Regions from separate parts of the Flammeovirga agarivorans genome, predicted to be linked through region 2. Evidence: riboswitches for the same ligand, from Rfam matches in the RefSeq annotation. Region 2 holds a riboswitch; each other region holds the start of a gene.
What was found. Region 2 has a riboswitch for S-adenosylmethionine ahead of HGP29_RS23755 (homoserine O-acetyltransferase family protein). Riboswitches for the same ligand answer to the same signal wherever they lie in the genome.
Positions count from the first base shown of each region.

Region 1: it holds a riboswitch for S-adenosylmethionine, as region 2 does, so the genes downstream of both, HGP29_RS02825 (hypothetical protein) here and HGP29_RS23755 (homoserine O-acetyltransferase family protein) in region 2, are expected to answer to the same signal.
Region 3: it holds a riboswitch for S-adenosylmethionine, as region 2 does, so the genes downstream of both, metH (methionine synthase) here and HGP29_RS23755 (homoserine O-acetyltransferase family protein) in region 2, are expected to answer to the same signal.
Region 4: it holds a riboswitch for S-adenosylmethionine, as region 2 does, so the genes downstream of both, HGP29_RS06040 (hypothetical protein) here and HGP29_RS23755 (homoserine O-acetyltransferase family protein) in region 2, are expected to answer to the same signal.

Region 1 is NZ_JABAIL010000001.1:672,944-680,774, reverse strand. It holds gene HGP29_RS02830 (TonB-dependent receptor domain-containing protein) at 1-1,740, opposite strand, end outside; SAM riboswitch class I at 1,950-2,059, shown strand; gene HGP29_RS02825 (hypothetical protein) at 2,242-2,823, shown strand; gene metK (methionine adenosyltransferase) at 2,847-4,130, shown strand; gene HGP29_RS02815 (patatin-like phospholipase family protein) at 4,201-6,597, shown strand; gene rodA (rod shape-determining protein RodA) at 6,664-7,831, opposite strand, start outside.
Region 2 is NZ_JABAIL010000010.1:175,207-183,037, reverse strand. It holds gene HGP29_RS23780 (PAS domain S-box protein) at 1-1,361, opposite strand, end outside; gene HGP29_RS23775 (GAF domain-containing protein) at 1,437-2,477, opposite strand; gene HGP29_RS23770 (chemotaxis protein CheB) at 2,527-3,135, opposite strand; gene HGP29_RS23765 (CheR family methyltransferase) at 3,147-3,974, opposite strand; gene HGP29_RS23760 (hypothetical protein) at 4,118-4,300, opposite strand; gene HGP29_RS23755 (homoserine O-acetyltransferase family protein) at 4,376-5,422, opposite strand; SAM riboswitch class I at 5,550-5,655, opposite strand; gene HGP29_RS23750 (TonB-dependent receptor) at 5,779-7,831, opposite strand, start outside.
Region 3 is NZ_JABAIL010000008.1:182,582-190,412, reverse strand. It holds gene metH (methionine synthase) at 1-2,241, opposite strand, end outside; SAM riboswitch class I at 2,350-2,457, opposite strand; gene HGP29_RS22085 (SusC/RagA family TonB-linked outer membrane protein) at 2,977-5,907, shown strand; gene HGP29_RS22080 (RagB/SusD family nutrient uptake outer membrane protein) at 5,948-7,585, shown strand.
Region 4 is NZ_JABAIL010000002.1:305,414-313,244, forward strand. It holds gene HGP29_RS06030 (FtsW/RodA/SpoVE family cell cycle protein) at 1-1,170, shown strand, start outside; gene HGP29_RS06035 (GAF domain-containing protein) at 1,467-2,387, shown strand; gene HGP29_RS06040 (hypothetical protein) at 2,453-2,674, opposite strand; SAM-I-IV-variant riboswitch at 2,732-2,829, opposite strand; gene HGP29_RS06045 (cytochrome-c peroxidase) at 2,972-4,090, shown strand; gene HGP29_RS06050 (PhnA domain-containing protein) at 4,233-4,808, shown strand; gene HGP29_RS06055 (hypothetical protein) at 5,144-5,362, shown strand; gene HGP29_RS06060 (sterol desaturase family protein) at 5,396-6,253, opposite strand; gene HGP29_RS06065 (C40 family peptidase) at 7,017-7,831, opposite strand, start outside.

The DNA.
Region 1 (7,831 bases), on a different contig from region 2:
CTCTAAGTAATATCCTCTTGGTCTTTCAATTCTTCGAGAGTAACTCAACATCAATTGGTCTTCTTTTGGTAATCCATAAGATAGGTGAATCGTTGGGAAAACATTCCACTGATCTACAGGATAGTCCTCTTCAGTTCCTTCAAGGTTGATGTTTCGGCCTGTATACTCCGCTCGCAATCCACCCTGATAACCAAAGTTACCTACCTTACCGGCATACATACCGTAAAGTGAGTGGATTGTTTGCGTGTAGTTGGTAGTAAAGCTATAGTCTGGTGCAAAGACATAGTCACCAGTCGACACATCATAATTATATACCTCGTTAATATCTTGTGATTTGTTCCATCTTGTTTGCCATCCTGCTTCAAACTTGTCTGTTTTTCCGATAGGCAACGTATAATCTATTTTAGCTCTTAATCTTCCTCCAGGGCCAATTTCTGTAGACCTCTGGCCTGAAGCTGGGTTTTCTGCTATCACTCCGCTTGCATCTTTTGGATACAACTCATTGATTGAGCTTTCGGTCATATCTCTACCGCCATAATCTACCATAGCATCTAAAGTATGTCCTTTTTTATCTTTGAATTTATGTTGATAAGCTAAGTTTGCACTGTAGTATAAACCACCTCTTTGCCAGTATTCACTAGAAATATATTCCGTCTCGTTGATCGGTTGGTCACTTCCTCCAATTTGTTGGTATTCATAGAAATTCGCATCCATCCCACCATACATTTTAAAATCACCAACTCTACCAGATAGTTTAATGAAATCATTATCCGAAATAGAATATTCAGCACCCGCTTGAATACCCATTACTTCAAAAGTACGTTCTCTTTCTCCATCAGAAATCACATAAGAAGTGGTATCATTTGTAGTAGTTCTACGTTCAGATTTATAGCTACCCGGACCTGGTCTCTTATTGTAATTAGCTCCGATATAGTAGTTCCATTTCTTCTTTCTGAAGTTTAGTAAGAAGTCTCCACCAATTCTTCCATACCTACCCACATTAAAGTTGGCTACACCATTTACACCTTCTAACTTATTTTTCTTTGTAATGATGTTGATAATACCAGCAGTACCATCGGGATCATACTTTGCAGAAGGGTTTGTAATCAACTCTATATTTTCAATTGTACTAGCAGGAATTTGTTGTAATGCCTCAGAAGCATCTAATACTGAAGGTCTACCATCAATTAAAACAGTAAATCCAGAACTACCTCTTAAACTCACATTACCATCACCATCTACAGTAACTGAAGGAATATTTTCTAAGATATCTACTGCTGTTCCTGACATTGCGGCAAACTGAGTTCCTACATTAACTACTTTCTTATCGATATCATAAGTCACAGAATTTTGAGTACCTACTACTTCAACAGCGTCTAAAACTTCTGCATCTGTAGACAACTCCACTTCTCCTAAGTTTGCTTTATAATTGGGTTTACCTATTTCAACACCATCAATAATATTCTTCTGAAAACCGATAAAAGAGATTTCAACGGTAAACATTCCTTCAGGAATATTTTTCACAACAAACATACCTTCAAGGTTCGTTACTGTTCCTCCAATAAGTGTATGTGATGCTTGATCAAAAATACTTACAGTAGCATATTCTACAGGTACATTACTACCTGCTTCTTTTACCTTACCTAGAATAATACCTTTTTTAATTGGGTCGTTGGCATATGCTGCTGAAACAATAATGAAAGTTATAAATGCGATTAATGTGGAAGTTTTTCTGAACATGAATTGAGTCGAATTTAAATGATATCACAAAAGTAGATTTCAAATCTGTAGCAAATCTGAAGAAAATTGTAGTTTTATTTTTTTTGAAAAAAATTCGATTTATTCCACTCTTTGTGAGTATATTAGATTACAGTGTTAATAAAATTTGAAAAAAAATAAAGCATGAAATCTATTGATCTTTAAACCAATTATCTATATTTGCATCGCATTACTTATCAAGAAAGGCAGAGGGATTGGGCCCAATGAAGTCTTGGCAACCTGCGCTCCTCAAAGCAAGGTGCTAACTCCCAACTCGAAGGTGTTCGAGAAAAGATGAGTTTATCTCCAGAAAAATTTCATTAAGTACTGTCTATCAGTACAATGTCTAAAATTGATAAGTACTTGGGTTAACATTTAATCTTAGACTGATTGGCTTTTAGGAATATTTATCTCAACTGTTGTATTATTATTTTATCAACAGTATTTACTAGCTGCTTTGAATTACAGGAGCAGCTTCAGATTATGGAAGACGGAAAAGGAAACTATTCTTTTACGTTTGATTTTTCACAAAGTAAAGAGTTGCTAAATATTGTGTCTGCTTATAAAAATGCAGAGGGCAATAGCATTTTCCAACCCAGTCAATTTAAGAAACCTTTGATGCTCATTGCAGAAGAACTTGATAACGTTCCCGGTGTGTATGATAGTAGATCAGTGATCGATACTACACATTGGAAATTAGGAATTAGGTTCGCCTTTGTTGACATCCATGCCTTAAATAGTGCACTATCAAAATTGGACAGAGCCAAAAAAAATGAGGACACTTTTTTGAAAATGAAAAAAAGAAAGGCCGAATGGATACGAAATGTCGATTGGAAAACGCTTATTACAGAACATATGCCATCATCTTCGGATGCCAATACGATTATGACTCAGCATATCGACTCTGCAAATTATAGTTTTCACTGGATGTTAAACCGAGAAATTAAAACAGTTAAATCATACGAAATAGAGCGTTTAGGCTCAACCGAACTCATATATAAAGGCAAAATCCCAAATAGTGATAATGTAGACTTCATCACACAATGGGATGTTAAATTCAAGTAGATTCTAAGAACAGAATATAAAATATGACGTATTTATTCACATCCGAGTCCGTTTCAGAAGGACATCCTGATAAAATCGCTGATCAAATTTCAGACGCGATTCTAGATGCTATGTTAAAGCAAGACCCTGCCTCTCGCGTGGCTTGTGAAACTATGGTAACTACTGGATTAGCTGTAATCGCAGGTGAAGTTACTACAAAAGCATACGTTGAAATCCCTGACGTTGTAAGGGAAACAATTGATAAAATCGGATATAACAAAGAAGATTACTACTTCGCAGCACACTCTTGTGGTGTACAAGTAGCTCTACATAGTCAATCTCCAGACATCGCTCAAGGTGTAAATGTTGGAGAAGGTGTCGACAAAGAACAAGGTGCCGGTGACCAAGGTATGATGTTCGGTTATGCGACAACTGAAACTGAAGACTATATGCCAATGGCTTTGGCTTTCTCTCATGGCTTAGTGAAAAGATTAGCTGAAATCCGTAAGCATGAACCAGAATTAATCGGTTACTTAAGACCTGACGCTAAGGCTCAAGTTACCATCGAATATAATGAAGACAATACTCCTTTGAGAGTTCATACTATTGTTGTTTCAACGCAACACGATGAATTCCCTGGAGTTTCAGACGATGAAGCATTAGCACAAATCGCTGAAGATGTGAAGAAGCATGTTATCCCTACAGTTATCCCTGCAGAGTTGATTGATGCAAATACAATTTTCCACATCAACCCAACAGGTAAGTTTGTTATTGGTGGTCCTCATGGTGATGCTGGATTAACTGGTCGTAAAATCATTGTAGATACTTACGGTGGTAAAGGTGCTCACGGTGGTGGTGCTTTTTCTGGTAAAGATCCTTCGAAAGTAGATAGATCTGCTGCTTATGCATCAAGACATATCGCTAAAAACTTAGTAGCTGCAGGTATCGCAGATGAAGCATTAGTACAAGTTGCCTATGCAATTGGTGTTTCTCACCCGGTATCATTGAATGTAACGACTTATGGTACTGCTAAAGTGGATTTAACTGATGCTGAAATCTCTAAGAAAATCGAAGAAATCTTCGATATGAGACCTAAAGCTATTGTTGATCGCTTAGGATTAACAAACCCTATTTTTGCTCCAACAGCCGCTTACGGTCACATGGGACAAAAACCTTATAAAAAAGAAGTTGAAGTTGAAGTGAAAGATATTGTAGAAAGCAATGGTCAAAAAGTAACGACAACAAAACTTGAAAATAAAGAAGTAGAATTCTTTACATGGGAAAAATTAGACTATGTAGATAAGATTAAATCTGCATTTGGTATCTAATATTTTTATGTAAAAAGTATTTTTTCTGAATCCTTGTTGGTAATTTCAAATCAACAAGGATTTTTTTATTATGCGTACTTTACAAATACTATTCATATTAATTTTTAGTTTTCAATCTCTTTTCTGTTGGGCACAAAATATTACCGATAACCATTCAGAGTTTAAACAAGAAGTTAAAAACCGAAAAACTGTTGGACTTGTACTAAGCGGTGGTGGAGCAAAAGGTATTGCTCATATCACTGTCATAAAAGTATTGGAAGAATATGGAATCCCTATCGACTATATCACAGGTACATCGATGGGTGCTATTGTTGGCGGATTTTATGCTGCAGGTTACACTACCGATGAGATGATCACGATATTGAGTGACCCTGAATTTCAAGACTGGGTCAACGGTAAAGTCAATACTGAAGATCAATATTATTTTGGAAGACAATCCAGAGGTGCCGAATGGATCAATTTCAATATAGAACTAGACTCAATTTATGGTTTCTCATGGAATCCGACTATAGTGCCAGATGGATTATTAAACTATAATCTATCTGCAAGACTCTATAAAAAATCCAAAGAAATAAATTACGACTTTGACAACTTAGATATTCCTTTTAGAGCTGTAGCTGCAGATGTATTTGAAAGAAAAGCTATTGTAATTGATCATGGGCCATTAGAAAAAGCTGTCAGAGCTTCGATGGCTGTTCCTCTTGTTTTTAGGCCAGTTAAAATCGATGGAAAATATTTATACGACGGTGGTATATATAATAATATCCCTGTTGATGTCATGAAAGAGGAGTTTAACCCTGACATGGTTATTGCCGTCAACCTAGGAGCACATGATATGCTTGCGAAATATCCTGAAAATGATGAAGAATTAATTAAGGGAAATATCCTCAAATACATCGTTATGAACAATGTATACCCTAAAGAATTGGATCCTGAAAGAGATATATTTCTTGGAGTACCTGTAGATGATTATTCTGCTGCTGATTTTACTCCTGTTGATTCACTTCTAGCTATTGGTGATCGTTATGCAAGAACAATGATAGACTCTGTAGTTGATCTCTACGGACATAATCAACCAAAAGTAAAACCTAAAGACAGTAACTTTGATGCTCTTTTTGACCCTGATGAAGAAATTATCACAAGAGTAGAGTTAGGAGATAATCTAACTTTTGGACAAAGAGTTTTTGTAAGAAACATTGTAAAGCCTAAAAGACGTAAACAATCGTCTATCAATGAACTTTATGATGGATATAGCATGTTACTTTCCAATAATTACTTTTCTAATGTTGATGCTCAGTTTCTATATGACAGTATTGACAATACACCAAGTTTATTGATAGATGTAACCCCTAATAAAAAGTTTAAACTAGGTGTTGGTGGTAATATTGCATCAAGGAGTATTGGACAATTTTACCTCAACGGGCAATTTAACGTATTTACTAAGTCATTAAATACCGTAAGAGTATCAGCAATGGCAGGTACTTTTTACAGCTCAATAAAAGCAGAAGTAGAATCTCTTTATGCAAGAGAACTTCCCTTTTCACTAGGTGCTGAATATGTGCTTAACAGGTGGAATTATGGAAATGCCAAAGAACTTATTTTTCAACCTCAAGAAAACCTATCCATTTATAGGGCTGACAATTATGCGGGTGGAAAAATGTCATTTCCCACAAGTAGAAAGACAAAACTAATTGGCTTTGGTGGCTATTTCTGGAACAAAGATAGTTATGATCAAATCGTATTAATTGACCTCGATTCAAATAACAGTCAAGTCGGAATTGACTTAGTTGGTTCACAAAAACTAGAAGGTTGGACAACCGGTGTAGCTTGGGAAGCCAATTCATTGAATAGAAAAACTTTTGCAACTACGGGTAGACATTTTAAAGTTTCTGGAAAATATATTTGGGGAGATAGTGATTTTAATATCTATATAGATGAACCTTACCAAGGAAAAACATCTCAAGATTGGTATACAATTCAAGCTCAGTATGAACAATACTTCCCTATGAAATGGTTTACTTTAGGTGTTCGTGGGCATGCACTTTGGTCAAATTATGAGGCTTCAATTACTACTACGACTTCTCTTGCTAATGCTCCTGCATACTATCCGTTACTAGATTCTAGGTCCTTATTTACACATGGATTTAGAGGTCCAAGGTTTTTTGCAGGTGGTCTCAAATTAATTAAGAGCTTTTTCACTCCAAATCTGAACTTGTTTTTAGAGGGGCATTTCTTTACTACAGATGTAAAGTACGCCAATAGCAGCACTATTTTCCCGAATACAACAAAGAATAGTTTCTTTAAACCAAGTACAATGGATTATGCATTAGCTGGCTCTATCGTTTATACCAGTCCAATCGGTCCTGTAAGTTTTTCGGTGAATCATTATAATGAAGAAGATTACAATCTAATGTTCTTATTCAATATTGGTATTCTTTTATATCATGAGAAGGCTTTAGAAAAATAACCTAACTCCAAAAAAAGAGGCTGTATTCTACAATAAGAATACAGCCTCTTTTTTTATATTTAACAACTAGTTTCTTGCTAGCATTTGTGTTCTATGACTATCCAATTTGATAAATGTAAATAGCATCATTGTAAATGCCCAAAGTGATGAACCACCATAACTAAAGAACGGTAACGGGATACCAATTACAGGAAAAATTCCTATTGTCATTCCCATATTAATCATAAAGTGTATGAAGAATACACAGGAGACACAATACCCATATACTCTGGCAAATCTAGATTTTTGCCGTTCTGCCAACATAATTAAGCGAATAATTAACGCGGCAAAAAGTCCAATAGTTACCAAACTACCTATCCATCCATGTTCTTCTCCAATCGTACAGAAAATAAAGTCAGTGGATTGTTCTGGAACGAAGTTGAATTTTGTTTGAGTCCCTTCTAGAAATCCTTTCCCAGCAACACCACCAGAACCAATGGCAATCTTCGATTGAGTAACTTGATACCCTACTCCCAAAGGATCAATATTAGGATTCACCAAAACTTCAATTCTTTTTCTTTGGTGAGGTCGCATGATGTCGTAGAGAATATAATCGATACCTTCTGTAAATAGGAAAGATAAAGTTCCTATCCCGACGACAATAAATATCATGGATTTAGGTCGCTTATTGTAAACAATATAGATGACTGCAATAATTACCATTCCTCCTAATATTCCACCTGCCACCAAAGTGGTAGACACTAAGGCTGTGACAAATAAAAACACCATCCAAAGTCCTAAAACCATAATCCATGCAGGCATCCCTTCTCTGTACAACATGAAGAAAAATGCTGCAAATACCATGGCTGATCCTGTATCTTTCTGTAACATAACTAGTGAAAATGGGATAAGGATAATAATAAAAGCCATTATCAAATAACGCCATTTATCTAAACGAACAGTAGGATCATCAATGTATTTTGCTAAAGCTAATGCCAGTGCATACTTCGCAAATTCTGATGGCTGGATACGGATAAAGCCTATTTTAAACCAAGATGTATTACCCCCGGCAGAGTGACCAATTACTAAAACACCTAATAATGCCAATAATGTGACTATAAATATAGGATAGGCTAAAGTGCTAAAAAGCTTAAAGTCAACCATCATAATCACGAAAGCTATCAGAGAGGCACCTCCTATCCACATTAATTGTTTTCCAGAGTTTAGACTCAATGAAAAAATACTTGTAGGGGCA
Region 2 (7,831 bases):
ATTTTCTCAGTTGTATATGCTACGACTTCGTCTCCTAATTCAATTAGATCGTTGTGGTTACGGAGGATTTGACCTATCTCAGCTTCACCCGTAATAATCCAGTTTCTTTCATGATCTCTTTTCTCCGCTTTTTGGATACTATCTCTCATTGAAAGAAGTGCATTACCTAGTGTATCATCTTCTGATAAGGCAGAGTATACGGCGTCATAATTCCCTTCACCAATCTGCTCAGCAAAGTTGGCAGTTCTCTTCATACCATTTACTACTTCTTGAACAGCCATCGACATTTCACCAATTTCATCGTTCTGGATATCGTCAGCTACTTCATGTGGCAGGATACCTTTTGCGATATAATTTAATCGGTTCTTTAGTCGGATGATAGGACTAGTTAAGAATTTTGAGAAGATGACAGCAATCAACATTACTATAAGAATGATAATGATGGCTGTATATACGAAGGTTAAGATTAAGCCATTAAGGCCACTTTTAATCTCATCGTAATCAATTTTTACAACGAGACCCCATTTAGTTGTTGGAATGTAGTTCCAGTAGGATATTGTTTTCTTGTCTCTCCAGTCTGTATCATAACCAAAATCCTTAGAGTCGCCTTTTGCTGCTTTTTGTATGGCAACATTTTTTGGATCTCCTTCTGAAATTACTTCAGTTAGAAGGTTTTGTGAGCCTTTTAGGGGTGAGATAATAGTGACATTTTTAGATGCTCCTTCAGACATCCTAGATAATAAAATTTCACCGGTGTCTCCTAATCCAGTCCTATTTTCAACAATAGGGTAGATGTTTTTCTGAAGTGAATATAGAATAATGACATGCCCAAGTTCTCCATACCTTGATTTCATTCTTGGAGAAACAATGTACATATGAACACCTTTCTCAGTATTAAATGGCTCAGAGAAATATGTTTTTGTTTTCGCTTGTTTGATTATTTTCTCGAACTTCTTATTTCTATCCCCAACAATTACTGATGCAGGAAAAGTGTAGGAAGTATACAATACATTACCCTTGTTGTCTGTAATAATGATATTGGAATAACCATTTACAATTTGTTTAGGGAAAAGTTCATTATCAAGTGTTCTCTTGATCGCGTAGTATGTTGAGTCTTTATATGATCTTGATTTTGTCTTGAACAAGTATTTCAACTTTGTAGTATTGGATACAATCAAAGCTGATTTTGCCATATACTTTAAGTTTTGTTCGATATACTTGAACTTCTGATCAATCTGTTCAGACTTCAGAGTACTGATAACGTCAAAAGTTTCCGAGTATCTACGTTCAACAGAATCCTCTGTCTGAATATAGGAAAGGAATGATATAATGGCTACCGTAATTGTTACTACGAGTAGCATTATGATTGTAATTTTGGTACGTATCTTTAAATCTTGGAAGAACATATATTATAATTTACTTCAAGAGCTCATCAATTAATTTTCAGTGAACCATTTGGTTACATTGTCAAGAATTTCTCTATCATCTTTAGTGAAATTATTGAAAGATGCTAGTTCGACTACTCCGGTTAAAACATCGTCATCATTAAGGATTGGAGATATCATTAAGGAGTTAGGAGAGGCGTCACCTAGACCTGAAACTACATTAATGTATCTTTCAGGAATTGAATTTGAAATAATCGAAGTTTTCGTTTTTGCTACCTGTCCTGGAAGCCCTTCGCCAAATTCATAAGTTAAAACCTGTGAGTCAGGTAAGAAGAAAGAGAAACCTTTTGAATACTGAATGATGTCAATATCTTCTTTCTTATTTACCTTATAATAAATACCTGTACAGACTTTGAACTCTTTACAGATAGCATTTAGTAATTTTTGTTCTCTATCTTCTTGGTCTTCTACCGTTAGAATAGAAGATCGAATGTTTTTTCTAATAAGTTGAGCTCTTTCCTTAATAGCATCGATACGTTCTTCTTCGTTGCTTTTATTTTCCTTGTTGTAATATTTAGGAACATAAATAATCTGATCCTCAGGGTCTTTCATTAAGTCTGAGATCAAGCGGAATAAGAAGAAAATTAATATGGCAAATGTAAATCCAATCGAATAAAACGTTGGGTTACTCACTTCTCTAATTTGTCCAATGATTTTATCATCGGTGATTTCCAAGCTAGTAAGAATTACATTAGGAAGGTCATGAATACCCCAAATAGAATAAATACATAAGAAAAGGAATAGAATACCTAAATAAATATTGAAAGGTTTAGATTTATCTAGATAGAAGTAAACCGTACCAGTAATAAATATTAGATCCAAAAATCTTAGCGTTAATAGATATGTTTCTCTATTAAACTCCTTGGTATCTAAGATACCTACAAGAGATAAAATATTCGGGAATTGAATTTCCAACAAAATAATTGTTGTAAAAATGGCTGTAAAAACCCCGTTAAATATGATTCCATATTTACGTACATCAGAGCGTGAGCCTTTTCTTCGAATATTTGTTTTTTTCTGCGTTGTTTTCAAAATATTATGAAGGTTGCTTGAAAAAAGACAAGAGTTTATTAACTAACGTTTATTTTTGATAAGCCTTGTATAATTGGAGTAGAAAATTTTTAATTTTTTCTGCTTCAAGGCAAAAATCAATCTCAGTTACATTTTTCGCAGACATTGGCATCGTGTTCATCATACTCTCTTCTGGATCTTGAATGATAGTTACACCACCTTTGTCTTTGACTGATTTCATTCCTAGTGCTCCATCCTTATTGGCTCCTGAATATAAAATACCAATGAGTTTTTCTTTAAAAGTGTATGCAGCAGTTTGAAATGTTAAATCAATAGCCGGCCTGGAATTATTAATTAAACCTTCAGTAGAAAGTGAAATTGAATTACCAAGCTCTACACATAAATGATAATTGGCAGGAGCGAGGTAGACCATTCCTGGTCGGATCGTTTCTTTATCTTGAGGTTCTACAATTGTTTTAGAACTTCTTATAGATAATGCTTCGATAAAACCATGCCTAACATGTTTTAGACGATGTAGACATAAAATTATTGGTATCGGAAAATCCTTTGGTATGTCAGCTAAAAGTTGAGTAATTGGCTTAAAACTTCCTGCAGAACCCCCGATGACAATACATTTGTATTTTTTCTCGAAAACAGATTTGTCAATTAAATTGCTCATCCGGTTCTGTTTTACTCTTTAATTTTTTTATAAACCTTCTCCTCGTTATTAACTACAACGAATTTATTAGCGATATCACACCAGATTAATGACTCCTTTGAGCCAATAGCTAGATTGCCATATTTGAATAAACTTCCGTGTAGTTTTTTCAATACTTCGTTTTGTAATGTCTGATTGAAGTATATCATTACATTTCTACATAGAATGAGATCGAACTTAGAGAAGGGGTTTCCTTTGACTAAATCTTGCACTCTGAATGAGACTCTATCAAGTAATTCTGGTTTTACATGGTAGAAACCGTCTCTTTCGATGAAATAGTCATAAATAGAACTTTTTCCTCCAAACCTTTCATAGTTGGATTGGTTAAGTTCCATATTTTTTGCGTTGAAAGCAGCTTTCTTGGCTTTACTAATTATTGATTTATCTATGTCTGTAGCAATGATGGTAGCTTTGTCTAGAGTTCCCATTTCCTCTAGCATAATACACATAGAAATAACTTCTTCCCCAGAAGAACATCCAGCATGCCAAATATTGATCTTTTGATGCTCGTTTAAGATTTCAGGAATGATTTCATCACGAAGTGAAATCCAAAATGTAGGATCTCTAAACATCTCAGTGACATTAACGGTAATTTCTGAGACAAAATCTTGAAAGAATCCAGGGTTGTCTTTGAACTTACGGATTAATGCATCTACTGAACTGAATTTATATAACTCCACAACTCTTCTTACTCTTCTTGTAAAAGAAGACATTGCGTAGTTTTTGAAATCATAGTCAAAATTATCATCAATATATTGGGTTAGCCTTCTTAGCTCTGCGATTTCAATGTCTCTTTGCATATTGAAAATACGTAATGGGATTTCTATAAAAAGTGTTAGATAAAAAAATTTCTTGTTTAAATAAAGCCTGATGATAAATACGAAAAAATCCTTTTTTCATTTAAATACGAAAAAAGGATTGAATATAAAGTATTTGTTCTAGCTTATCTTCTAGATTTTACAAGTTGTGGGCAATCTGAGTGCATATCCATCACCTCGTATTTTTTTCTTTCTTTTTGGAAGTAAGAAGAAGATGCATTTCCTGAGCTGCTTGAACATGAAAAAACTAATGCACCCAAAGTGATCAATGCTAATGTCGTGAAGAATCTATTCTTAATATTGTTCATTTTGCTTCTGTCTTTTAAGTAGAATGTTAAATCGGAGTTCGATTATTACAATTTACTAAAAAACAAAAGGCGTGCCTAATTTGATAACAGAATTCTTTTTTTACTCTTTTGCTTAAAGAATGAGCTAATTGCACCAGCAATTTTATGTGTTTCTACTAAAAATCCATCATGTCCATACAGGGATGTAATCTCTTCATAAGTTACATTTGGAATGTGTTGAGTGATATATCTTTGCTCCGAAACTGGGAATAAAACATCGCTTGTAATTCCGATTACTTGAGTGTAAGCTTCAATAGATTGTAATGCTTCTTCTAAAGACTTTCGATTTCTACCCATGTTATGAGAATCCATGGCTTTGGAAAGTGTCCAGTATGAGTAGGCATTAAATCGTTTGGTCAGCTTGTCTCCCTGATATTGTTGGTAAGTAGAGGCTCTATAATTATCTGTAATGTTATCGTCTTTATCTGTCTGAGTAGCCTCGTAAGTGCTATAATTTCTGTATGAAAGCATAGCAACAGCTCTAGCCGCTTTTAGACCGTTAATACCAGCATTTTCATCATTATCTCCCCATGTAGGATCTGCTTCGATAGCCATTCTCTGTGCTTCATTGAAAGCGATACCCCATGCAGAATGTCTTGCATTGGTAGCACAGATGATTAGGTTGTCCATTAATTTTGGTTGTTGAACAGCCCATTCTAGTGCTTGTTGTCCCCCTAAAGAACCTCCAATAAGAGTATTGATTTTATCAATACCCAAATGATTTCTTAGAATCTCCAATGAACCGACAATGTCTCTAATAGTGATATTGGGGAAATCATTGTAATAAGGTTTATTAGTAACAGGGTTGACAGATGTTGGTCCTGTTGAGCCATAACATGATCCTAAAACATTAACGCAGATAATGAAATGATCTTTTTCATTAAAAATGCAGTCATTGCCAAATAAACCATTCCACCAATCAAACACTTCCGCATTACCGGTTAATGCATGACAAACCCAAACTACATTGGAAAAATCTTTCTTCATTTTTCCAGCAGTAAAGTAATTCAGTGTGAATTCAGGTAAGCTCTCCCCAAGTTCAAGGTCATACTGATTATTATATGTAAAAGAATGCTCTTGCATTGTATTTTCAGATTGGTATTGATGTTCTATTAAAAGCAATGATGAGAAGATGTACATCAGCCTAATCTAGGATGCAAAATATTGGTGTGTGTAGTAGAAGGAGGATCCTTTCAGACGTTCCGATATTTGCTTATAGCTCCTAAAAATTTAGGCTAGGATGTAGCACCTTTTCACTTTTGTGATGGTTGCTAGAGGGTCTTAGAGCCTAGTCTCTGGCCTCTTCTTTATAAACACTTACGTCTTACTTAGATGTAAATGGTATGATGCTTCAAAGTAAAGTGAGAATTTAATAAAAAACAAACCCTCGCTTTTTTATTTGAATAAAACGAGGGTTTTTAGCTGTATTTTTAGAAATATTATAACTCAACTATGATTCCAATAGAAGGTTGAACAATTCCGTTGGTCGTCTCGATATATTTCGGAGAGTACTTACTAGGGTCGTTTGGATCAGTGACTGGATTTCCATTTTGATCTACTTCTGTAGTAAGTATTGGTTGTCCTTTAGACTGATACCCGTACATGTTCTGAATATCAAAATAAACATTTAAACTCCACTTGTCGAAGTAATAATATTTATCCACTCTAACATCTAATTGGTGGTTGGCTGATAAACGTAATGTATTTACTTGAGAATAATCTTTTACGCCTCTTCTTTCTGCGTCCCATACTTGTTTATCCATAGAAGCATCTACATCATATGGGGTATAGGGTGTGCCACCTGAATAAAGCCATCTAGCACCAATTTCCCAATTTCTCTTAAGTTTCTTACCGCCAGTTAAACTAACAATATTTCTACTGTCCCAAGAAGAAGGAGCATAAACGTTAGGGTCGGCATTTGTAAATTCAGACTGAACGTAAGTATAGGCTAGAATACCATAAAAACCCTTGAAGAATTTTTGTTGAGCCATAAACTCTATACCTATAGATCTACCTTTTGATGTACTTGTTACAGCTTCAGATCCAATTACTCCAAAATCAGCGCCCAAGTTGGCTAATGAAATTTCATTGTTGATAGAGTATGGGTATTGATCGTATAACTTTTGGAACCCTTCAATTGTAAACTTTAAGTTCTTTTCAGGAATCTTGTATTCAAAACCACCAACCAGTTGTTTGTTTCTAATGTATAATAAACCATTGTCCTTGTTTACAAAGTCTTCACCCTCTTTGTATCCTAACGTGGTGTAAGTAGGTAATTGGTAATAAATGCCTGTGTTGAAGTTTAAACTCCATCTAGGCGTAAATTGATACGATGCTGAAAATCTTGGTGAAAACTGATCTAATAAATTATTCATAGAATCAGAATAATCATTGGCATCTACTCTCGCTCCTAATGATAAAGTTACTTTGTCTTGAGCTAATTTTTTAGAAACAGTAGCAAATCCACCCCATTTGTTTAAAGGTAGTACACTATTAAAGTTGATTGTTTCTAATTCTCCAGTGGAGTAATCATATAATGTTTGGTAAGTTTGGTTAGTATAATTAGCATACTCATAACTAACACCATATGAAAAAGTAAATCCAGTATTTGTGAAAGTTAACCCTTCAAGTCTAAATTTATTCTCAGCTTCTGTTGAATTGTAATCGTAAATTTTACTTTGTGATCTATCGTTGTTCGGGTATTTGAACTGATTATTCGTAAGCATGTTTCTTGACGCCACAAATGTAAATGTTGAATTGTCTCTAAAGTGCTCATATTTAGCTCCTATAGTATAATTCCATTGATTTTGCTCAGGAGTATTATTTAAGATATAAAGGTTTTCTTCATAATCCTCATCAGTTGGTTCACCTGGTGAATCAGCTAATTTAAATTGATCAATTGCTCCAAGGCCAATAATTGATATTTTATTGCGTTGGTCAATTTCATATTTATATTTTAATTGGAAGTCATTGTAAGTTGGTAGAAAAGGTAAGCCTAACACACTGAATAATGCTTGTAGATATGATTGTCTTGCTGAAACAATGATAGAAGACTTTTCTGTTACCGGACCTTCAAATGTTACACCTATGTCAGATGTTCCTAGGATAATATTTGTTGTGTGTTGATCAGTTCGTCCATCTTTTTGTGTGAATTCCATCACTGATGAAAGCGCATTGCCGCGACCTGCAGGATAGGCTCCTGAAAAGAACTCAACGTTTTCGATAAAATCTACATTAATCATTCCTACTGGTCCTCCTGATGCACCTTGTGTAGCGAAGTGATTTATGTTAGGAATTTCAATGCCGTCTAAATAAAACCTGTTCTCATTTGGGGCACCACCTCTAATTAAAATATCATTTCTAAATGATGCTGTCGATGCAACGCCTGGAAGTGATTGTAACACTCTTGAAATATCCCTATTTGCACCCGGTGCTCTTTTAACTTCTGTAACACCAATTCTTTGTACTGAAACAGGGCTTTCATCTGACTTA
Region 3 (7,831 bases), on a different contig from region 2:
AATAAGAATCGCTACTGCCTTCTTCATTACACGAGCAGATTTCACTACTTGTGGAAGGAACATTTTACCTTCACCAAATAGGTCACCTACTACATTCATACCATCCATCAAAGGACCTTCAATCACTTCAATTGGACGATCAAACTTCTGGCGAGCTTCCTCAACATCTTCTTCTACAAATTCTACTAAACCTTTTACAAGGGCATGAGAAAGTCTTTCCTCAACTGTTTTCTCTCTCCAAGAAAGGTCTACCTCTTTTTTCTTACCCTTTGATTTTACAGTTTCTGCGAAATCAACTAAACGTTCAGTAGCATCTTCTCTTCTATTTAAAAGAACATCTTCAACATGTTCTAATAAGTCTTTTGGAATCTCTTCATACACCTCAAGCATACCTGGGTTTACAATACCCATATCCATACCTGCTTTACCTGCATGATATAAAAAGACTGAGTGCATGGCTTCCCTAACAGCATTATTACCTCTGAAAGAGAAAGAGATATTAGATACACCACCACTTACTAATGCATGTGGTAAATTTTCTTTGATCCACTGCGTACCTTTAAAGAAATCTACAGCATAATTATTATGCTCTTCGATACCTGTGGCAACCGCTAAAATGTTAGGATCAAAGATGATATCTTGTGGAGGGAACCCTACTTTGTTTACTAGGATATCATAAGAACGAGAACAGATTTCTTTTCTTCTTTCGAAGTTATCTGCTTGTCCTTCTTCATCAAAAGCCATAACAACAGCAGCTGCACCATACTTTTTAATGAGTGTTGCTTTTTGAATAAAATCTTCCTCTCCTTCTTTAAGTGAAATCGAGTTAACAATACCTTTACCTTGCAACGTCTTTAAGCCTGCTTCAATAATCTCCCATTTAGATGAGTCGACCATGATTGGAAGCTTAGCGATATCTGGTTCAGAAGCAATAAGGTTTAAGAAACGTGTCATACACTCCTTAGAGTCTAACATTCCTTCGTCCATATTGACGTCGATCACTTGAGCACCACCTTCCACTTGGTGTCTTACTACTTCAATCGCTTCCTCAAACTCTCCGTTTTCAATTAATCGACGGAATTTTGCTGAACCGGTTACGTTGGCTCTTTCACCTACATTGACAAAGATACTATCTGGCTTGATCGTTACAGGTTCTAAACCACTAAGTCTTTGATAAGGTTCTTTTTTAGTAACCTCTCTAACTTTTGCTTGACTAAATGTTTTAGCAATACCAGCAATATGATCTGGAGTAGTACCACAACATCCACCTACGATATTAACTAATCCATCAAAAGATTTTAAGATATCACTCATTTCTTCTGATGTCTGATCATATTCGCCAAATTCGTTAGGTAGACCAGCATTAGGATATGCAGAAACATTTACGTCCGCTACCCTAGATAACTCTTGAATATATGGACGAAGTAAATCTGCACCCAAAGCACAGTTTAAACCTACACTAAATAAATCGGCATGTCTAATAGAGTTCCAGAATGCCTCTACTACTTGTCCTGAAAGTGTTCTACCAGAAGCATCAGTAATAGTACCAGATACCATCAATGGCAGACGCTTTCCTTTATATTGGTTAGGAAATTCCTCTTCTCTACCTTTTGGGGCAGCGGGAGTAACATTTCCATTTTCTACATCCGTAAAATATTTGTCTGCTGCAAACAGTGCAGCTTTACAGTTTAAGGTATCAAAAACGGTTTCGATAAGAATCGTATCTACACCACCTTCTGCTAAGCCTTGAACTTGTAAATAATAAGCCTCCACAAGATCATCAAATGTAACGGCTCTATAACCAGGATCATTTACATCTGGTGAAATTGAAGCAGTACGGTTGGTAGGACCAATGGCTCCAGCTACAAAACGAGGTTTGTGAGGTTCCTTCTCAGTAAATTCTAATGCAGCTTCTTTTGCCAACTTCGCAGACGCATAGTTTAACTCGTAAACTTCGCTTTCCATTTCATAGTCGGCCATTGCGATTGTAGTACCACTAAATGTATTAGTTTCTACGATATCACAACCTGCTTCAAAATACTGTTTATGAATATCTCTGATAATATTCGGCTGAGTAATAGATAACATATCATTATTACCTTTAACGTCACATGGGTGATCTTTGTAACGCTCGCCTCTGTAATCATCCTCACCTAATTTGTGTCTTTGGATCATAGTACCCATGGCACCGTCCAAAATCAACACTCGTTCTTTTGCTAACTCCTGGAGTTTTTCTGACATCTTAATATTTTGAAAGTTACGTTTCACATACTCAACTATTTTATAAAATAGGAGAGTTAAAACGTGCTTAAAGTTTCTCTGAGACCCTCATTCTAGATCGAATGCTTCTACTCATCTTTCTCGGACACTTCCGAAGCGGGAATTGGCACCTATCGCTGGGAACAACGGTTGCCATGACATCTACGAGCCCGTTCTCTCTGTCATTCTTGATAAGCACGCCGCAAGATAATGACAAAATGAAGAAAAGCCCACAGATTTTGCATGAAAAGGTCCGATTTATTGAAAAATCAGTAATTTTTTTTGATTTTTTTGACAGATGATAAATGATAGAAATATGCAATTTTTAAACGTATTCAGTACATTTTAAATATTTTATCTACCGATTGCGCAACAGGTTTCTAAATAATTTAATTCGTATATTTTATTTCGTTATCATATTAATGCAACCGGTTTAGTTGGTGATTGATTCAGGTGTTGCGCTACAAAACGTTTGTGCTTCCATAAAAAGTGCAATAAAAACGCTTTATCTCAAGAATTAGCACTGCATTTAACATTTGTTTTTAATTCATATTAGCTTTAGAATTGTGATAGACAAACTATAGCCAACACATGAGCGCTCTTGATGAAAATGAAATAAACAATCTATTTAATGCTATACTCTTTTGTCTAACTATTTTTTGAACATGAGATGATCACAACAATTCATGTCTGTCCTATAAACTACAATTTTAACTAATGAAAAGATTATTACAACTCTTCAGTCTGTTGGCGATTCTGTCGTTAGCAACACTGACTTCTACGTATGCTCAAGAACGAAACCTGACGGGTATTATCTATGATGAAACGAATTCCCCAATGCCTGGAGTAAACGTTATTGTAACAGGAACTACAACCGGAACTACAACCAATTTTGAAGGAAAATTCTCACTAAATGTCCCTGAAAGTGCAGAAACATTAACGTTTAGTTATATTGGTTATTTTGACCAATCAATCGCTATTGGAAACACTTCCAACTTCAGTATTTCAATGAAAGTAGATGCTGAACAACTTGAAGAAGTGGTGATAGTTGGATACGGCCAAATGGAAAAGAAAGATGTTACCGGTGCAATGTCATCTGTGAAATCAGAAGATTTTAACCAAGGTGTACTTACATCACCAGATCAATTGATCCAAGGTAAAATTGCTGGTGTACAGATGACGCCTTCTTCTGGTGAACCAGGTGCAGGTGTAAACATTAGAGTTAGAGGTGGTACATCACTTACTGCATCCAATGAGCCTTTGTATGTTATTGATGGTTTCCCTATTGATAATACTGCCTCAGATCCTGGTACAGCAGGAGTATACTCTGCATCTGCTTCAAAAAACCCTTTAGCATCTATCAACCCTGCGGATATTGAATCTTTTGATATCCTAAAGGATGCTTCTGCAACAGCAATTTATGGTGCCAGAGGTGCAAATGGTGTTATTATTATTACAACAAAGAAGGGTAAAGAAGGACAAGCCAAAGTCAATTACGATGCATATGTGGGTATCTCAAACATCGCTAAAAAGCTAGATGTGCTTACTGCATCAGAATACAGAGCAGCCACACAAGCTGAAGGTTCAACTCCTTTAGATTTAGATGCTAATACAGATTGGCAAGAAGTAATGACAAGACAAGCTATCACTCAAAATCACAACTTAGGGGTTTCTGGTGGTACGGCCAATACTCAGTATAGATTCTCAGTAAACTATCTTAACCAAGATGGTATCATGATTAACTCTGGTATGGAAAGAATTGGAGGTAGAATGAACATCACACAAAAGCTATCTAAGAAAGTAACATTAGGTGCTAATATGATGGGTTCATTTACAAAGAACAACAACTTGCCTTATGGTGTGGGTGGTGCTCTTGATGGAGGTGTTATCAACAACATGATCCGTATGTCTCCACTATTACCTCAAGACTATTCGTCACCTAACTTACTAGAGAAAAACCCATACATCATGGCGAATTCTGTACGTGATTTCACAAATACACAAAGAGTTTTAGGTAACGCTTACGTTGAGGCTGAATTTGTTGAAGGATTAACAGGTAAAATTAATATCGGTGGAGATATTACTTCTGCAAAACGTAACGCATACCTTCCAGGTAGTATTGAGTGGGTTGGTGAAGGAAATGGATCTGCTGATGTTAGAAACAACTTCTTACATAACGTACTATTAGAAGGTACTTTAAACTATACAAAGACTTTTGGTGATGTAAAATTAAATGCCTTAGCTGGTTATACTTTCCAAGAGTTTGGTAGAGAGTATAATGGAGCAAATGCTACTGGTTTCCAAATTGATGATATCGCTGAGTATAACTTAAATGCAGCAAGTGGTGATAATATTTTGGTGGATTCATACAAAGAGTCAAGCAAATTAATCTCATGGATTGGTAGAGCTAACTTAAGTTTTAAAGATAAATATGTCTTCACTGGTACAATGCGTGTCGATGGTTCATCTCGATTTGGTGATAATAACAAATGGGGTGTTTTCCCATCAGTTTCTGGTGCTTGGAGAATCTCTGAAGAATTATTCTTATCTGGAAGTGATGTATTAAGCGATTTAAAACTACGCGCTGGATGGGGTATCACAGGTTCTCAAGAAATAGGTAACTACCGTTCTCTTCCAACATTATCTGGAGATAAAAGCTATGGAGCTGTGGGGATTGGTGCTGGTGTAACGTATGACAACTATGCTAACCCAGATCTTAAATGGGAAGAAACTTCTCAGTTGAATATTGGTTTAGACTTTGAATTCTTCAATGGTATTTTATTCGGTACTATTGATGCTTATCAAAAACATACAAAAGACCTTTTATTAGAGTTACAAGCTCCTCAACCTGCTCCTGTTGATGTTTACCTTCAGAATGTTGGTGAATTGAAAAACCATGGTATCGAGATTTCATTAAACACGGTCAACTTCTCAAAAGATAACTTTACATGGCAAACTGGTGTGGTAGCGGCTTTCAATAAAAATGAAGTTGAAAACATCGGTGATTATGAAGAAATCTTTACTGGTGCTGTTGGTGGTCGTGGTCAAGTAGGTCAGTTTGCACAGGTGATTAAACCAGGTCTTCCATACGGTACTTTCTATGGTCCTCGTTTTGAAGGTTTAGATGAAAGTGGAAATGCTATTGAATCGGAAGAAAGCTATGTACTAGGACAAGCTTTACCAAAGTGGACATTAGGTATCAATAACTCAATGACTTTTGGAAGATTTGACCTTAACTTCTTCTTTAACGGATCGTTTGGTCATCAAGTCTTTAACAATACTGCACTTGAGTTCTCTTCTACAAATGACCTTTACGGAGACCAAAGTACTTATAACGTAATGAAATCTGCTGCTGAAGAAGATATCAGAGCGACAAAATACAACTCGAAATTTATCGAAGATGCATCTTTCTTAAGACTATCAAACATGACATTGGGTTACACATTCAATATGTCTAATGTAAAATCAGTGAGCCGTCTTAGATTATATGTTTCGGGACAAAATTTATTTGTGATCACTAACTACTCTGGTTACGATCCTGAGGTGAATGCACCTGCAGGTGGTAGCCAAGTGCCTCCTATTGGTATTGATTATAACAACTACCCTGCTGCTAGAACATTTATGGGTGGTGTATCAGTAGAATTCTAATCAATAAAACTTTCACAAATAACTTCAAAAAGAAATCATCATGATAAAAAATAAATGGATTAAAATCTTTGCTGTTGCAACATTAATCGGTGCCTCAGCATGTACAAACTTAGAAGAGAAACTATATAGTTCTGTTACAGATGAGTATTTCCAAGACCCAGAAAATTTACCTGCAGCTGTTGCCCCTGTATATGCTTCATTAAGAAGTTTCTATCACCATGAAAATTACTGGGGTTTCAACCAAGTTGCTTCAGATGAAACACTAGTTCCATCAAGAGGTGGTGACTGGTATGACGGTGGTAAATGGTTAGAGCTCAATGCTCATACATGGACGTCTAATCACCCCCATTTACCTGGTTTATGGAATGCTCCATATACAGGTATTGCAAGAGCAAATGGATTAATAGAATCACTTGCAGAGTTTGAACAAAATGATGAAATAATTAAAACTCAAGCTGAAATAAGATTCTTGAGAGCTTATTACTATTTCACATTAATGGATATGTTTGGTAATGTGCCATTAGTTCTTGTTTCTCAACATAATGGTGATACTCCAGCAAGTTCAAGACCTGAAGTAACTGAGTTTGTTGTAAGTGAATTAGAAGCTGTAAAAGATATTCTTGATGCTGAACCAGAATATGGTAGAGTGGGTCAAGGTGCGGCTTATTCTTTATTGGCTAAAATTTATCTTAATGCAGGTGTTTATTTCCAAGATGGTTCCACTGTGGTTGCTCCTACTGATGCTCAATTGGACAAAGTGATTGAGTACACTACTAAAGTTGAAAGTATGGGATATGCTGTTTACCCCAACTACTTGGAAACATTTAACTTAGGTAACGAGGAAAGTAACACTGATTATATTTTCTATATCACATATACTGCTGATGACCCTCTTGGAAACCACGGTAACTCTTGGGGTGTTCACTATGACACTCACAAAGTAAAAGGAGTAGAATGGGCAGTTCCTTCGAAATGGAATGGTTTCTCAATCATGACTGATAGATATCAATCTTTCAATGATAATGATTTACGTAAAGAACAATTCTATACGGAATTCGAGAAAGTGGATGGTACTATCGTTCAACATGAAGTGGAATTACCATTATTTGATGCCAACAAAACGCAAGGTGTTCGATTAATGAAATGGGAACCCGATGCAGGTGCTGTTGGAGTTACTTGGGGTGGATGGTCAGGAAATGACTTCCCTATTATCCGTTATGCAGATGTTCTACTTATGCATGCTGAAGCATTGGCAAGAAAAGGCAATACTGGTGATGCTATGGCCTATATCAATAAGTTAAGAACAGAAGGTGAAAGATTTTTGGGCGGTGCTCCTGAAGCAGATGCTGCTACTCATTATGCACAACTATTGGCTGATGGTAAAGTAGAAAATGAGCTTGATTTCATCTTAATGGAAAGAGGATGGGAACTTTGCTGGGAAGGTGTCCGTCGTCAGGACCTTATTCGACATGGCAAATACCTAAGTGCGTGGCAAAACAAGCAAATGGAAAATGATCCAGATGCATTTGAATTAAGAACGAGTGATGATGGTAATGAATATAAATTCTGGTTACCTAGTGAAGGTAAAGCTTCTGATGGTACCCACCGTTTATTATTCCCGATTCCACCTACACAAGTCGCTGCGAATCCAAACTTAAATCAAAATGACGGTTATTAATACCTAACTGAATATAGTGAGGGGAGTCGCTAAGTTTCTTTTCTACTCCCCTATTCAATAAAATACGATAATAAGTTAAATACTTTGATAAGCTAACTGCTACTAACTTCTACTTGGGATTTCGATAAATTTTCAAACTATTGATTAAATAAGTAAACCTAGTTTCGCTTTTCATATAACTAACATTACGTAGACAAGGGCTCCGGTATACATCATTGTATGTAAATCGGGCCCTTTTCTTTTGAT
Region 4 (7,831 bases), on a different contig from region 2:
GGAGACCGAGTAATATGGGCAGTGATGATTTCATTATCCATGTTCTCTATATTAGTTGTCTATAGTGCAACTGGTTCTTTGGCATACATGCAGGCCGATGGAGATAATGAACACTACCTATTAAGACATTCCACTTTAGTATTTATTGGGATGATTGGTGCCTACGTATGCCACAAGGTAGATTATATTTTCTATTCTAGATTATCAAGATATGCCTTACTTCTTTCTATTCCACTTCTACTTTTCACATGGTTCTTTGGTTCTGAGATAAACAGTGCATCGCGTTGGATCAGTATTCCATTTATCAACTTTACTTTCCAACCCTCTGATTTAGCTCGATTGGCCTTAATTACCAATATGGCATCCATGCTATGGAAAAGGCAACGAGATATTGGAGAGTTCAATAAAGCCATAGTACCTCTACTAGTATGGACAGGTATTATCTGTGGATTAATCGGTGTTTCAGATATTTCAACTGCATCGTTATTGTTTCTAACGATCATGCTTCAATTATTTATTGGACGTGTACCTGTTAAGTATTTAGTGATGTTAGTAGGTATCGGTATTCTAGCAGGAGCTTTTGTTTATCAATTTGGTCAAAGAGGTGGAACTGCTGTTAGTCGTCTTACCTCATTTATGAGTGAAACAGAAGTACCTTATCAAGCTGAGCAATCTTATATAGCTATATCAACAGGCGGATTATGGGGCAAAGGTGTTGGTGATAGTACGCAAAGAAACTTTCTACCTCACTCCTATTCTGATTTTGTTTTTGCAATTGTAGTAGAAGAATACGGATTGATTGGGGCTATAGTCATCATTGGTTTATATCTTACTCTACTTTATCGGGGAATGATTATCGTTGCCAATAGTCAAAAAGCATTCGGTGGTTTATTAGCATCGGGGCTCACCTTTAGCTTAATACTTCAATCTTTTGTTCATATGGGCGTAGTCGTTGGATTATTACCATTAACAGGTCTTCCATTACCTTTAATTAGTATGGGTGGTACTTCCTTATTATTTACGGGTATGACCATCGGAATTATTCTTTCAGTAAGTAAATCGACTCAAGAAGAATCTGAAGAAGTTCGTTTCAAAAGGGCTGAAAGATCGAAAAAAAGAATGGGACAAGATGGAACAAACAGACCTAAAAACGTACGATTGAATTCATAATATAAAAGAATCATACATATTATTTTCCTTGTCTTAATATTTAGACAAGAACACAAAAGTCACTCTAATCTAAGGGTGACTTTCTTTATTTATTACAAATCATTCAACTGTCTATAAGAATAATACCATACTCAAAAAGTACATGAAATGAAAAGTCATAATTATTTGGTCTAAAATTATCACAAAAGTAACGAAACCTCACTTCTCTTTTTTTTACCCCATCAACTTTTGATAAGACATTGATGTTTGTTTAAGTGAATTCCTGTTAGACCTAATTTTAAAATTCTATTCAATCTATGACTTATAGCACTACTATTCAGGATCAGTATAAGAAGATGCTACATACTATTTCTCAGCAGGTCAGAAGCAATTCTGTTGGCGAATTAGAGATCTTACACAAAAGTATACATCAACTCTGTAAGCTATCCGGGAGTAGTTATGGCTTCATAGGTTTAGTAGAAGACCAACATTACTTAACGAACTATAAACAACTTATAGAATGTAACCAAAATCATGGCCGTATCCCTATGATGGGGAACGGTCCATTATCAACGCCATCAAAGGCACATCGTTATTTGAAATTATCGTATCATAGAAGAGTACCATTTTTCAGTTTCGATCAAGAACGTTTTAATAGTGGAATGTCTTGGTTTTCTTATATACTGATCCCTATCTATGATAACTCCAGACAAGTTGGATTAATTGGTTTATGTGATAGAAAAAGTGGTTATGATAAGAACTTTATTTTAGAAATTTCTCCTATATGCAGAGAACTAAGAAAGATCATACTACAGAATTTCTATAAAACAGATATTTCTAGAGCACAACCTGTATACAGTTATTCTGTACATACTGAATCTCCAGCTTTTGATATCATGCTCACTATAGATGATTTTTACAATACTAAATTGAGTAATATCGTCTGGACCCAATACTTTGGCTCTAATAAAGTATTGATCACTGATTTAATTGTAAAAGAGGATCATGCTTCTTTTTATGATTTAATCCAAAAAGCAAGAACTACAGGATTATCTCAGAATACAACATTAAGGTTTAAGCGTAAGAATAAAACCTTGTATTTTAAAACAAGAATTCTTTTTCTGAGAAAGTCCCATCAAATACAAATTATTGCACAAGATATATCCGACCGATTCTCACAGTCAACAGACAGTAAGGTTCGAAAGGACTATCTTCGGCCTATTAGACTTTTGTTTTAAAAACCCAATAAAATATTAGATACTATAGTGTGACTACTTAAAAATATTTCTTTACCTAAAAATACCTATTCAGTCTTATTGGATAGGTATTCTTCTATTTTAGAGAGAAGTGAATTACCATAAAACTTAGGAGAAGAATGGTCTTGTTTATTTCTTAATCCTAATAGTTTTTCAGCTTGTAACATCGTTAAGCTTCTTAACTTTACTTCTTCAGAGGATGATACAAAACCTCCTTTTAAGATGGCATAGCATTCTTGTAAATTCAATTCAAAAGGTTCTTTTTGCATGTTAGTTTACACATTTAAGTGGTATTAAATTGCAAGCTACATCAAGATATTGGGAGGATTCTGCTTTTATTTTGTCTTAGAATCAGACCACATCGATTTTGCCACCGTGGCTTGCTTTGCTCGGTTGGCACCATTTAAGGTTCTTGATGTTTTCAGTGCAATTTTAGTAAACACATTTATTCCGAGCAATTAATTTCAATTCATTAACACTCCTGTCTCACCCATTAATATGATTACGCTCAACTTCATCATCATATTTCGGCATTTTTTTGTAAATTGATTACAAACCTAAATAACATGCAATCGATTAAATTCTGTAGTTACTCTTTAATACTTTTCCTTTTTCTTACAAGTTGTGAATCAGACAAAGAGGCGATCAAGAATGAAACATACCCTCTTGAACTCCCTTCACATTTTGGAAAACAATATACATTACCAGATCACAACCCTACAACTACTGTTGGTGTTGAATTAGGACGTATGTTATTTTACGATACCCAATTATCAAGAGATAAGTCTACTTCATGTGCTACTTGTCATCAACAAAAATTGGCATTTACAGATGGAAAAGCATTAGCCGAAGGAATTCACGGTAGAGTGGGTACTTTTAGTAGTATGTCTATCCAAAATGCTCCTTGGCAAGCTAAATTCTTTTGGGATGGAAGAGCAAACTCTTTAGAGCAACAAGCCTTAGAACCTATTGAAAATCCTTTGGAAATGGATATGACACTACCAGAAGTTATTGAACGCTTAACTTCTGACGATAGATATCCTAAACTATTTAAGATTGTATTTGGTAGTGAAGAAATTACAGAAGAAAGAATTGGTATGTCAATCGCTCAATTCGAAAGAACATTAATCTCAAGTAATTCAAAATATGATCAATACCTAAAAGGTAGCTATACCCCTACAGAAGAAGAATTATTGGGTATACAGTTATTCTTCACACACCCAGAACCATCACAGAACTTAAGGGGTGGTAACTGTGGTGACTGTCATCTAAACATTCTAACTTCTGGAGATGGCAAAGGATTTCGTGGTTTCCACAATAATGGTTTAGACAATGATGAAGAACTAAAAGATGGATTAATGACGGTAAGTGGGTCTATCTATGACAAGGGCAAATTTAAAGCTCCAACATTAAGAAATATTGCTGTAACAGCTCCATATATGCATGATGGACGGTTTTCGACTCTTGAAGAAGTTATAGAACATTACGATGAACATATCGAGATGAGTGCCACACTAGATCCTTTGATCAGAGAAGCAAGCAATGAGCCTATTTTTCCAGGAGACCCAATCGTATTGCATTTAACAGAAAAAGAAAAGAAAGCTATATTAAGCTTCTTGAAAATGTTAACCGATGAAACCTTCCTTAATGACCCCAAGTTTTCTAACCCATTTACGGATGAATAAATAACTTATGGTTCTACTACTTCAGATAGTCTTTTTAATAATCGTTTACAAGTAAAGGCTACCTCAATAATTTTATGCAAATTTGTTTACCTTTTGTTAAAAAAGGATCGGATTATCATTCAAAAAGATTCAAATATATATTATGAGTTTAGATAAAGAACTTGAAAAAAGAAGTGGAAATACCTGTGAATTATGTGGTGCCACTGAAAATTTATCTCCTTACTTAGTTGAACCAAAGTCATCTAAAGATACAGCAGACCACGCTTACTTATGTAGTAATTGTCAAACTCAAATTGATAATGCTGATCAGATGGATGTGAACCATTGGAGATGCCTTAACGATAGTATGTGGAATGAAAATCCTGCTGTTCAAGTTCTTGCATGGAGAATGCTAACAAGATTAAGAAGTGAAGGTTGGCCGCAAGACCTTTTAGATATGCTTTATTTAGACGAAGATACTCAAGCATGGGCAGAAGCCACAGGTGAAGGTATTTCTGATGAAGACAAAGTGATCCACAAAGATGCCAACGGTGCTACATTGGAAAATGGAGATTCAGTTGTTCTTATTAAGGATCTAAATGTAAAAGGTGCTAACTTTACAGCAAAGAGAGGTACAGCTGTTCGCAATATCTCATTAGTTCATGACAACCCCGAACATATTGAAGGTAAGGTAAACGGTCAGCAGATTGTGATACTTACAAAATATGTAAAGAAATAAATTGGGAATTAATTATCAACATTCTCATAATCTTGAAGCCTTGTTGGATATTTCCTTCAAGGCTTTTTCTTTCTCTCATTTTTAGGATTTTCTCACAACTTATTCTATCAGTTTAATAACTTTTCACCAAACTATTGTTACCTAAATTTTATTAACGAGTTTAACCACTGATTGTGTGCGACTTTATACTAATAAACACCGTATACTAACTACTGTCAATTAACGATTTCCAACCTATTGTTTACATTATGAATGAGGGGAGCAACAACAAGTTACACACTTTATCATCAATTAGTATTTTAGATTTAATATCATCATTCTCAAATCAATTAACATTGGAATCACAGAAAGAAGTGATTAAAAATGTACTATTGATTAGAAATGTTGATTACAGAGATCATGAAAGAATTCTGAACATTGATAATCTTTCAAAGAAAAAAGTGATCTACCATGTTTTGGAAGAATTTAACCTACCTCCAGAAGATATCTATATTACCGAATTATTGGATTGCTTAGAAATGGAAATTTCACTTCATTCTAAAAATACACAATAGATTACTGAACATACCAAAGTGATTACACTCGCATTAGTAAGATCTGTTGTCTACCTTTTCCTCTTCTATTTTTTTGATATCTCGGTACTCCTGAAAAGGAATCTGTAATAGATTCTTGATGGGTTCATTCTCTTGTGGACTCATATGAGTATCAATTCCATATGTCAACATTTTATTATCTACATTGGCATATGTACCAAATACATGATCCCAAACTGAAAATATATTACCATAGTTGGTATCTGTTAAAGGCTGTTGAAAATGATGATGTACATGATGCATATTTGGAGTGACAAAAAAACAAGCCACTATTGCGTTTAATTTTGCTGGCAAAATAATATTTGCATGATTAAACTGAGAAAATATTACAGACAAAGACTGATATAGAAAGATCATGTAAATAGGAGCTCCAACAACAAATACCGCTAATATTGTCGCAAACAACCTAAGAAAGCTTTCTCCCGGATGATGCCTATTTGCAGTGGTAGTATCCACATTAGTATCTGTATGATGAATCAGGTGAAAAAGCCAAAACCACTTTACCTTGTGATTAAGGTAATGAATACCATATGCACCTATTAAGTCCATAAACAACAAACCAATTAATATTACTATAGGTGTAGGTAAGAAATCTAACCACGACATGATACCAAATTGATGATTTGTTACCCAGTCTGAAGTCCATACCATTACAAATGCCAAAGATAGATTTACAATTGCTGTAGTTATCGTAAAGAATATATTAGTTGCAGCATGTTTCCATTTGATATATGAGAATCTAAAAAGAGGGAATAAACCTTCCAACATCCAAAAAAAAGTAATCCCACCAACTAATAAGACAGTTCTGTGGCTTGATGGCATAGTTGAAAAGTATTCGATAAGTCGTTCCATAGTCGTGAAAATAATTGAATAGTTATTCAATATATTAAATCCTCGAAAGGAAAACCACTGTTAATAGAATATTGAACTAAGGAAATTTGATAAAATTCTATTTTATTTAATTATTACAACACTTTATTAGAAATATACAATTTAACAAAATAATAAAACATCAATCTTAGAATAGTACAATAAAATTGATCGATTTTGGCTCTAAAAACGCCTTTTATTAACAAATAGACTACTAATTCTTTAACATCATATTAGAGAATCGTTAATAATTGTAACTTTTTAAAACCCCTCTCGTTACTTAAACCATAACCTGAAACACTAAAAGAAACATCAAAAAGGATCATCAACTAGACTAGCTTCTTTAACAATCATATTTTGTATGACAAAGTAAACAGAAGACTTAACATCATTGATATGATGCATAGTTGACTCCTTATTCTAACCCCAATTTTACTATTTCTTATTGTATAATTATCCTACTAACTTTTACTCTATTTACATAAAACAAGGGCACATCCCGAGTTACAAATCATTGTGCTCTTGTTTTCTTATGACCCTTTTCCCCCATTCTCAATCCTCTTACTATAGAGAAAAATATTTAACCGAATTATTTGTTGCTTTTTGATTAACAATTCGTTGGTTGAGACTTCTTATGACATTCAAAAGAATACTTATATACACCACAATATCACAAATGAGGTTAATACCTCAAAACACAGTAGAAAAGTTACTTAAACTTACCGGTACTTATCCGGTAAGTTTTTTATTTTATAAAGATATCATGTTCTAAAGTCATTAGTCTTTTAATAAAAAAAGACTGCTCATTCCAATATCCTTTATTCAAGTCTGCTACAACGACCCCTGTGCTTGTACCACAATGTATCATTTTCACATCTTCCTTTTCTATGCGATAGATAATTCCTATATGATACACGTCCTTATAATTATTGGCATTTTCTGCTCCAAAGCATACAATATCCCCTTCTTGAACTTGCCCTAACGGAATTGACTTTCCCAACATGGCAATTCTCTTTGAATTATGAGGGAACTCGAATCCAAATTGTTTGTATACATACAGTACAAATCCTGAACAATCAAACCCATCGTACGGGTCTTCTTTGGCATATTTGTAGGGAACTCCGATATAATCGTCTGCTTTTTTGGCAATTTTCTCAGGAGAAGTTTTGATGTCTTCCGCTTTAAAAAAAGTTTCATAGATACCTTCAGAAAAAGAAAAAGAAAACGGTGAAATTTCCTCTACTTCCGCTGTAAGAATAGGAGATGCTTCTTCTTTAATATTTAATGGTTCATCAAATAATTTAATACTCCAATTATTGGCTAAATTTGCCTCATCTGGACGATCAAAAGTGATAGACTTATCATAAAATTCTTCAAGGTATTGTCTTAATTTATTAGTTAATACGCGATCTTTTTTTTGAGGGTCATCAATTTTCTGACAATACAATTCATAGTTTTTTAGTGATGTATTGATATATCTCCACTGTGTTTTAGCATAGTTCAATTGTCCCTGCCCTTCGAACCAAGCAGCCCAACTCATATACAAAAAAGGATAAGCTG